2 regions of the Streptomyces sp. NPDC041968 genome follow, and region 2 is predicted to be linked to the other one. Evidence: riboswitches for the same ligand, from Rfam matches in the RefSeq annotation. Region 2 holds a riboswitch; the other holds the start of a gene.
The links. Region 2 has a riboswitch for thiamine pyrophosphate ahead of thiO (glycine oxidase ThiO). Riboswitches for the same ligand answer to the same signal wherever they lie in the genome.
Positions count from the first base shown of each region.

Region 1 (4,406 bases), on a different contig from region 2:
GGACAGGTCGAAGACCTGCGAGGTCTGCCGGTAGATCTCCACTTCCAGGGTGGAGAAAGTGGGCCCGCCGAGGATCTGGACGACGCCGAAGGAGGTGAAGGTGAACAGGAACACCATCAGCGCGGCGGCGGCCACGGCGGGCCCGAGCGCGGGCAGCGTGACCGTCCGCCAGGCGGTGAGGCGGGACGCGCCGAGCATCCGCGCGGCCTCCTCCTGCCGGGGGTCGAGCTGCGACCAGAGGCCGCCGACAGTGCGCACGACGACCGCGTAGTTGAAGAAGACGTGGGCGAGCAGGATCGCCCACACGGTGGTGTCCAGCCTGAGGCCCCACAGCTCGTCGAGCAGGCCGCCGCGTCCGACCAGCGCCAGGAACGCCGTACCGACGACGACCGTCGGCAGGACGAACGGCACGGTCACCACGGCCCGCAGGAGCTGCTTGCCGGGGAAGTCGAAGCGGGCGAAGACGTACGCGCCGGGCAGGGCGATCAGCAGGGTGAGCGCGGTGGAGGCCAGGGCCTGCCAGGTGGTGAACCACAGCACGTGCCGGATGTCGGACTGGGCCAGCACGTCCGCGATCCGCCCGAATCGCCAGACCCCGTCGACCTTCAGCCCGCGCGCGACGATCGCGGCGACGGGGTAGGCGAAGAACACCGCGAAGAACGCGACGGGCACGGCCATCAGGCCGAGCCGCGCCACGCTCCCGCGCGCGGTGCTCCGGCGTTTCACTTCAGGACGAGGGAGGTCCACGACTTGACCCACTGGTCGCGGTGGTCGGCGATCTTCGCCGGGTCCATGGTCTGCGGGTCCTCGGCCTGCGGCCCGAACTTCCGGAACGCCTCGGGGATCCGCGCGCCCTCACGCACCGGGTAGACGAACATGTTCAACGGCATGTCGTCCTGGAACTCCTTGCTGATCAGGAAGTCGAGGAGCGCCTTGCCGCCCTCGGGGTTCGCGGCGTTCTCCAGCAGTCCCGCGTACTCGACCTGGCGGAAGCAGGTGCCCTGGGCCACGCCCGTCGGCGCGGTGGCCGGCTGGGGGTCGGCGTAGATGACCTCGGCGGGCGGGGAGGAGGCGTAGGAGACGACGAGCGGACGGTCGCCGCCGGCCTTCCTGCCGCCGGACGAACCGGAGAACTCCTCGTTGTACGCCTGCTCCCAGCTGTCGACGACCTTGACGCCGTTCGCCTTCAGCTTCTTCCAGTAGCCCTGCCAGCCGTCGTCCCCGTACTTCGCGGCGGTGCCCAGCAGGAAGCCGAGGCCGGGCGAGGAGCTGCCGGCGTTCTCGGTGACGAGCAGGTCCCTGTACCGGGGGTCGGCCAGGTCGTCGAGGGAGTCCGGCGGGGTCAGCCCGTGCTCGCCGAAGTACGCCTTGTCGTAGTTGACGCAGACGTCCCCGGTGTCGACGGGCGTGACCCGGTGCTTGTCCTGGTCGGCCCGGTACTCGGGGAGGACCAGGTCGGAGCCCTTCGCCTCGTACGGCTGGAAGATCCCGTTGTCGAGGGCGCGGGACAGCAGCGTGTTGTCGACGCCGAAGAAGACGTCGCCCTGGGGGTTGTCCTTGGTGAGGATGGCCTTGTTGACGGCCTGACCGGCGTCGCCGTCCTCCAGGACCCTGACCTTGTAGCCGGAGCGCTTCTCGAAGGCGGCGATGACGTCCTTCGACGCGGCCCACGAGTCATGGCTGACCAGGGTCACGGTCTTGGGATCGCCGGATCCCTGACCGTCGTCCGACGACGATCCGCAGGCGGCCAGCGTGCCGACCATGCCGAGTCCGAGGGCCAGGACACTGACCTTCTTGGTGATGCTCACTGAATTCCTCCTGGGTGACCAGGAGAAGACGCGGCCCCGCCCGGGACCTGGTGAGGGTCCCGGGCAGGGCGCAACAGCTCGAGTGGTGACCGATCTCCCTACCCAGAATGACCTGGGCCAGGTTCGGAGGGTCTGCGGCCGGTGCCGCACTCTCAGCGCTGTGGCGCTCCCCTGTCGGAATATGAAGATGTACTTGTACTGACCTGTGAAGACCTACGCGTGATGCTGACGCCGGTCAGGTTACCGCTCGCTCGCGGCGAGCTGACCACACGCCCCGTCGATCTCCTGGCCACGGGTGTCCCGGATCGTCACCGGCACACCGTGCGCCGCGATCGCCTCCACGAACGCCTTCTCGTCCTCGGGCCGCGAGGCGGTCCACTTCGAGCCGGGCGTCGGGTTGAGCGGGATGAGGTTGACGTGCACGGGCCTGCCCTTGAGCAGCCGCCCGAGCCGGTCACCGCGCCACGCCTGGTCGTTGATGTCGCGGATCAGCGCGTACTCGATCGACAGCCGGCGCCCCGACCGCTCCGCGTACTCGAACCCGGCGTCCAGCACCTCGCGCACCTTCCACCGCGTGTTGACCGGGACGAGGGTGTCGCGCAGCTCGTCGTCGGGCGCGTGCAGCGAGATGGCGAGGCGGCACTTGAAGCCCTCGTCGGCGAACCGGTGGATCGCCGGCACGAGGCCGACGGTGGAGACGGTGATGCCGCGCTGGGAGAGCCCCAGCCCGTCGGGCTCGGGGTCGGTGAGCCGGCGGATGGAACCGACGACGCGCTTGTAGTTGGCGAGGGGCTCGCCCATGCCCATGAACACGATGTTGCTGAGCCGGGCCGGACCACCGGGGACCTCCCCGTCGCGCAGCGCCCGCATCCCGTCCACGATCTGGTGCACGATCTCGGCGGTGGACAGGTTCCGGTCCAGGCCGGCCTGCCCCGTGGCGCAGAACGGGCAGTTCATGCCGCAGCCCGCCTGGGAGCTGATGCACATGGTCACCCGGTCCGGGTAGCGCATCAGGACGGACTCGACGAGCGTCCCGTCGAACAGCTTCCACAGCGTCTTGCGCGTGGTGCCCTGGTCGGTCGACAGGTGCCGGACGACCGACATCAGCTCGGGCAGCAACGCCTCCCGCAGCCCCTGCCGCGAGCCGGCCGGGATGTCCGTCCACTGCTCGGGGTCGTGCGCATACCGCGCGAAGTAGTGCTGCGAGAGCTGCTTCGCACGGAACGGCTTCTCGCCGATGGCGGCGACGGCCTCCTTGCGCTCGGCGGGCGTGAGATCGGCGAGGTGCCGCGGCGGCTTCTTGACTCCGCGCGGGGCGACGAATGTGAGTTCTCCGGGCTTAGGCATGACGTTCCCAGTGTCGCAGATCCACTCGGGTGACCCGCGACCGTCGCCCGCTCCGGCGGTCGTCGACGGTTTCCCCAGGTCACCCGCCGGGCGTCCACGGAACGGCGCACGGCGCGACCTCGTACGGAGCGCACGCGTCGAGGCGGATGAAGCGAACCGGGCGCACCGGGAGGCGGCCGCCCTCCTCGCGGCGCCGGCGCCTCCCCCCGACGGACGCCGGGAACGGCGTCGTGCCCCGACCGCAGGCGCCGCGGCCGGGAGCCCGACCGCAGGGCGTTGCCGTCGACGCCGGCAAGGGGCGGTCGTGCGCCGCCCCGGAACGCACCGCGCCCCTCCCGCGAGGGCGGCCCGGTCGTGCGGCCGCGGGTGCGGAAGGGGCGGGGAGGCGGCCGGTACGACCGGCAGCGGTGGACCCGTGCGTCAGCCGGCCGGGACGGCCCGAGGGTCAGCCCGACCCGACGAAGATCACCAGCAGGAGCCACACCACCGGCGCCGTCGGCAGCAGGGAGTCCAGACGGTCCATGATGCCGCCGTGGCCCGGGAGCAGCGTGCCCATGTCCTTGATGCCGAGGTCCCGCTTGATCATGGACTCGCCGAGGTCGCCCAGCGTGGCGCTGACGGCGACCGCGAGGCCGAGCAGCAGACCCTGCCACCAGGTGCCGTCGTCGATCAGGAACTGCATGCACAGGGCGCCCGCCGCCATCGCGAAGCCCACCGCCCCGAGCAGGCCCTCGCGGGTCTTGCCGGGGCTGATGCGCGGGGCGAGCTTGGTCCTGCCGAACCGCCAGCCCACCGCGTAGGCGCCGGTGTCGCTGACGACCGTCAGCACCAGGAAGACCAGCACGCGCCAGGCGCCGTCGTCCGCCATGAGCATCATCGCGACGAACGTGGCCAGGAAGGGCACGTAGAACGCCGCGAACAGGCCCGCCGTGACGTCTCTGAGGTAGCCCTCCGGCGGTTCGGTCATCCGCCACACGAGGACGGCGAGCGCCGTGAGCGCCATGGCGACCCACGCGCCCTCGGAGCCGCGCACGTACCCGGCGACCACCATCGCGGCGCCGCCGATCGCGAGCGGTACGAGGGGCGCCTTGATGCCCTTGCGCTCCTCCAGCCGCGTGGTCAGCTCCCACAGGCCCACGACGACGGCGATCGCGACCACACCGACGAAGACGGCCTTGACGACGAACAGCGACGCGATGATCACCGCGCCGAGCCCGACACCCACCCCTATCGCGGCACCCAGGTCACGCC
Region 1 covers NZ_JBVJCB010000011.1:192,079-196,484, reverse strand. Annotated here, with positions in the region: gene ACZ6EG_RS26320 (ABC transporter permease) at 1-747, opposite strand, end outside; gene ACZ6EG_RS26315 (thiamine ABC transporter substrate-binding protein) at 723-1,808, opposite strand; TPP riboswitch at 1,886-1,991, opposite strand; gene rlmN (dual-specificity RNA methyltransferase RlmN) at 2,049-3,155, opposite strand; gene ACZ6EG_RS26305 (phosphatidate cytidylyltransferase) at 3,601-4,406, opposite strand, start outside.
Region 1: linked by a shared signal. The riboswitch ahead of ACZ6EG_RS26315 (thiamine ABC transporter substrate-binding protein) and the one ahead of thiO (glycine oxidase ThiO) in region 2 are both predicted to bind thiamine pyrophosphate.

Region 2 (4,406 bases):
CTCCACGAAGGTGGCGTCGGTCGCGAGGGTCGGGTGCATCACCTTCAGCGCGAGCACGCGGTCCAGGCGGGTGTCCACGGCCCGGTAGACCGTGGCCATCCCGCCGACCGCGATCCGCGCCTCGACGCGGTACCGGCCGTCGAGCAGCTGCCCGACGAGGGGGTCCTGAAGGGTCGTGTCCACGCAGGTGAGTGTACGAGCCACCACGGACACCCCGTGTCGCCGTCGGCGATCGGGGGCGGTACTGCAGCGCACCTGTGACGTACTCCACCGGAGCGGCGGACCCGCGTGCCTCCCCGGGGCCCTGACGCCCCCGGAGGCGACGCCGGGGCGATGCGGAGGGCGGGCGACGGCATGCCGCGAGCACCGTGGGCCCCTCGGGGCGCCCGGCGCCGGTGCTCAGAAAGCGGGCCGCTCCGGGTCCAGCGCCGCCATGCCCTCCGTGGGGGAGGACGCCTCGGCGAAACGCCGCCGGGGGATCCGTCCCGCCCGCCGGGCCAGCCGCCCCGCCTCGACCGCGGCCCGCATGGCGCCGGCCATCAGCACCGGCTCCTGCGCCCGCGTGACCGCCGACGCGAGCATCACCCCCGCGCACCCCAGCTCCATCGCGAGCGCCACGTCGGACGCCGTACCGGCCCCCGCGTCCAGGATCACCGGCACGCGCGCGTGCTCCACGATCAGCTCGAAGTTGTGCGGGTTGCGGATACCGAGCCCGGACCCGATCGGCGAGCCCAGCGGCATGATCGCCGCACAGCCGACGTCCTCCAGCTTCCGCGCGAGGACCGGGTCGTCGTTCGTGTACGGCAGCACCGTGAACCCGTCGTCGACCAGCGTCTCCGCCGCGTCCAGCAGCTCGATCGGGTCAGGCAGCAGGGTGCGCTCGTCGGCGATGACCTCCAGCTTGACCAGGTCCGTGCCGAGCGCCTCGCGCGCGAGCCGGGCGGTGAGGACGGCCTCCCCGGCGGTGAAGCAGCCGGCCGTGTTCGGCAGCACGCGGATGCCGAGCCGCTCCAGCACGGACAGCACGGACCCGTGCACCGAGGCGTCCACCCGCCGCATCGCGACGGTCGTCAGCTCCGTGCCGGAGGCCAGGAGAGCGCGCTCCAGCACATCGAGGCTGGGCGCCCCGCCCGTACCCATGATCAGACGGGACGCGTACGACGTACCGCCGAGGACGAAGGGATCGTCGGCCATGGTCAGCCTCCTTGGACAGCGGTGAGGACCTCGACGCGGTCGCCGTCGGCCAGGGCGGTGGCGGACCACCGCGCGCGCGGGACGACGGTCTCGTTCAGGGCGGCGGCGACTCCGGACGGCGCCGCGGTGAGCGTGCCCACCAGGGCGTCCAGGGCCGTGCCGGGAGCCACCTCGCGCGGCTCGCCGTTGACGGAGATGTTCATGCGGGCTGCTCCGAGAGTGCGGGGGCGGCGCTGAAACGCCGCGGGGTGAAGGGTCGGGCCTCGGGCGGCAGCTCCCCGGTGGTCAGGACGTGCGCCATGGCGTCGCCGGTCACCGGGGTGAGCAATACGCCGTTGCGGTAGTGCCCGGTGGCCAGCAGCAGCCCCTCCAGGCCGGTCGGACCCAGCAGCGGGGCGTTGTCCGGGGAGCCCGGGCGCAGGCCCGCGCGGGTCTCCGTCAGGGGCAGCTCGGTGATGCCGGGGACCAGCTCGTGGGCGTCGCGCAGCAGCTCGTAGACACCTCCCGCGGTCACCGTCGTGTCCCAGCCCATCTCCTCGCTGGTGGCGCCGACGACCAGCTCGCCGCTCTCCCGGGGCACCAGGTAGAGCGGGTTGCCGCGCACCACGGCGCGGACCGTCCGGTTCAGCAGGGGCCCGTGCGCCGCCGGCATCGCCAGCCGCAGCACCTGCCCCTTCACGGGCCGCACCGGCGGCAGCACGTCGTCCGGGACCCCGGCGAGCCGTCCGCTCAGGCTGCCCCCGGCCAGCACCACCTGCCCGGCCTCCAGCACCGTTCCGTCGGCCGTGGCCACCCCCGTGGCCCGCTCCCCGCGCCCGACCGCGAGCCGCTCGGCCCACACCCGGTGGAACACCACGCCCGCGCCCTCGCAGGCGGCCAGGAGCGCGGCGGCCAGCCGCCGGGGGTCGATCTGGTGGTCGCCGTCCACCCGGAGCCCGCCGCGCACGCCCGGCGCCAGCATCGGTTCCAGGCGGCGGCACTCGCGCCCCGACAGCCACTCGGCCTCCAGCCCCGAGCGCTGCTGGAGCGCGTGCAGTTCCCGCAGGTGGGCGCGGTCGTCGGCGTCCAGCGCGACGGCGAGGGTGCCGCAGCGGCGGTAGCCGAGGTCGTGGCCCGTGAGGTCGGCCAGCTCGGCGGCGAAGTCGGGGTAGCGGCGGGCCGAGGCGAGGTTCAGGGCGAGCAGCGTCTGCTCGCCGTAGTGAAGTTCCGTGACGGCGGCCAGCATCCCGGCCGCCACGTGGGCGGCCCCGCCGCCCGGCTCCGGGTCGACGAGGGCCGTGGCCAGCCCGCGCTGCGCGGCCCGCCAGGCCGTGACCAGGCCGATGATCCCCCCGCCGACGACCAGGACGTCGGATGCACGGGACGACGTGTGTGACGGAGACGACATGGGCGTCCAGCCCCTCCCTTCGCCGGCATGACCCGGATCAGGTTCGTACGGTCGGAGGCCGCCAGCCTCCCTCTCAGCCCGGTGCGTCCGGGCTCCCGCGAGTGCCTTACGTTGGCCACCCTAGCCCGCGGCCCATCACACGTGTAAGGGAGCCCGTGCCCATGGCGCGTTCACTCGACGGTCTCGTCCTCGCCCCGGTCGCCGACCAGGCGCCCGGCCAGGTGGGCACGCGCACCCGGTTCGGCTACCACGAGCGGGACGGCGCCGTGTGGGCCGAGTACGAGGGCGGCGACGTGGTCCTCGGTCGCCTGGTGGGCACCCGGGAGGGCGACCGGCTCGACTTCCGGTACGTGCAGCTCGGGACCGACGGCGGCACGTCCTCGGGACACTGCGTCTCGACCGTCGTCGAGCTGCCGGACGGCCGGGTGCGCCTGGAGGAGACCTGGGAGTGGGAGTCGCGGCCGGGCAGCGGGACGAGCGTTGTGGAGCAGGTCACTCCGCACGAGCACTGACTGACAGAACGTCAGGTGTCTAAGGTGATCAGGTGAGCGAGCAGACGCAGGAGCAGACCCGGGAACGGGCGGCGGACGCGGAGCGCCGTGTGGTCGTCGTGGGCGCGGGCATGGCGGGCGTGCAGACCGCCGTCGCCCTGCGGGAGCAGGGTTTCACCGGCACCGTGACCCTGATCGGAGCCGAGCCGCACCAGCCGTACGACCGGCCCCCGCTGTCCAAGGCCGTCCTGCTCGGCACCGCCGAGGGCTCCGCCTTCGACGTCGACTTCGAGGCGCTCGACATCACCCTGCGGCTCGGCTGCGAGGCCCTGGGCGTCCGCCCCGGCGCCCACCTCCTGGACACCTCCGCCGGACCCGTGCCCTACGACGCCCTGGTCCTCGCGACCGGCGCCGAACCGGTCCGGCTCCCCGGTGCCGAGGGCGTGCCCGGCGTGCACCTGCTGCGCACCCTGGACGACGCCGAACGGCTGCGCCCGGTGCTGGCCCGGCAGCACGACATCGTGGTCGTGGGCGCCGGCTGGATCGGCGCGGAGTTCGCCACCGCCGCGCGGGAGGCGGGCTGCGCGGTGACCGTCGTGGAGGCCGCCGACCGGCCCCTCGCCGGCGCGCTGCCCGCCGAGGTCGCCGCGCCGATGGCCGCCTGGTACGCCGAAGCCGGCGCCGTACTGCGCACGCACGCGCGCGTGGAGCGCGTCGAGCCCGCCGCGGACGGGGGGCCGGGGCACGTGGTCCTCGACGACGGCTCCCGGCTGCCCGCCGGCGCGGTCGTCGTCGGCATCGGCGCCCGGCCCGCCACCGCGTGGCTCGCCGGCTCGGGGATCGACCTCGGCGAGCACGGCGACGTGCCGGCCGACGACCGCCTGCGCACCTCCGCACCGGACGTCTACGCGGTCGGCGACTGCGCGTCCTTCCCCTCCGCCCGCTACGGGGAGCGGCTGCTGGTGCACCACTGGGACAACGCCCTCCAGGGCCCGCGCACGGTCGCCGCCGCCATCGTCGGCGCCCCCGCCGGCGAGGCCCCCGAGGCCTACGACCCCGTGCCGTACTTCTGGTCCGAGCAGTTCGGGCGCTTCGTCCAGTACGCCGGCCACCACACGGCCGCCGACGCCACCCTCTGGCGCGGTGACCCCGCGGGGCCCGCCTGGTCGGTCTGCTGGCTGCGCGAGGACCGCCTGGTCGCCCTGCTGGCGGTCGGCCGCCCCCGGGACCTGGCGCAGGGCAGACGCCTGGTCCAGTCGGGCACGAGGATGGACCCGCGGTTGCTGACCGACCCGGCGAGACCGCTCAAGGCGGCGACGGCCTAGCCCTTCCGT
Region 2 covers NZ_JBVJCB010000001.1:360,974-365,379, reverse strand. Annotated here, with positions in the region: gene pknB (Stk1 family PASTA domain-containing Ser/Thr kinase) at 1-183, opposite strand, end outside; gene ACZ6EG_RS01670 (thiazole synthase) at 400-1,194, opposite strand; gene thiS (sulfur carrier protein ThiS) at 1,197-1,397, opposite strand; gene thiO (glycine oxidase ThiO) at 1,394-2,581, opposite strand; TPP riboswitch at 2,579-2,690, opposite strand; gene ACZ6EG_RS01655 (avidin-fold protein) at 2,743-3,093, shown strand; gene ACZ6EG_RS01650 (NAD(P)/FAD-dependent oxidoreductase) at 3,126-4,397, shown strand.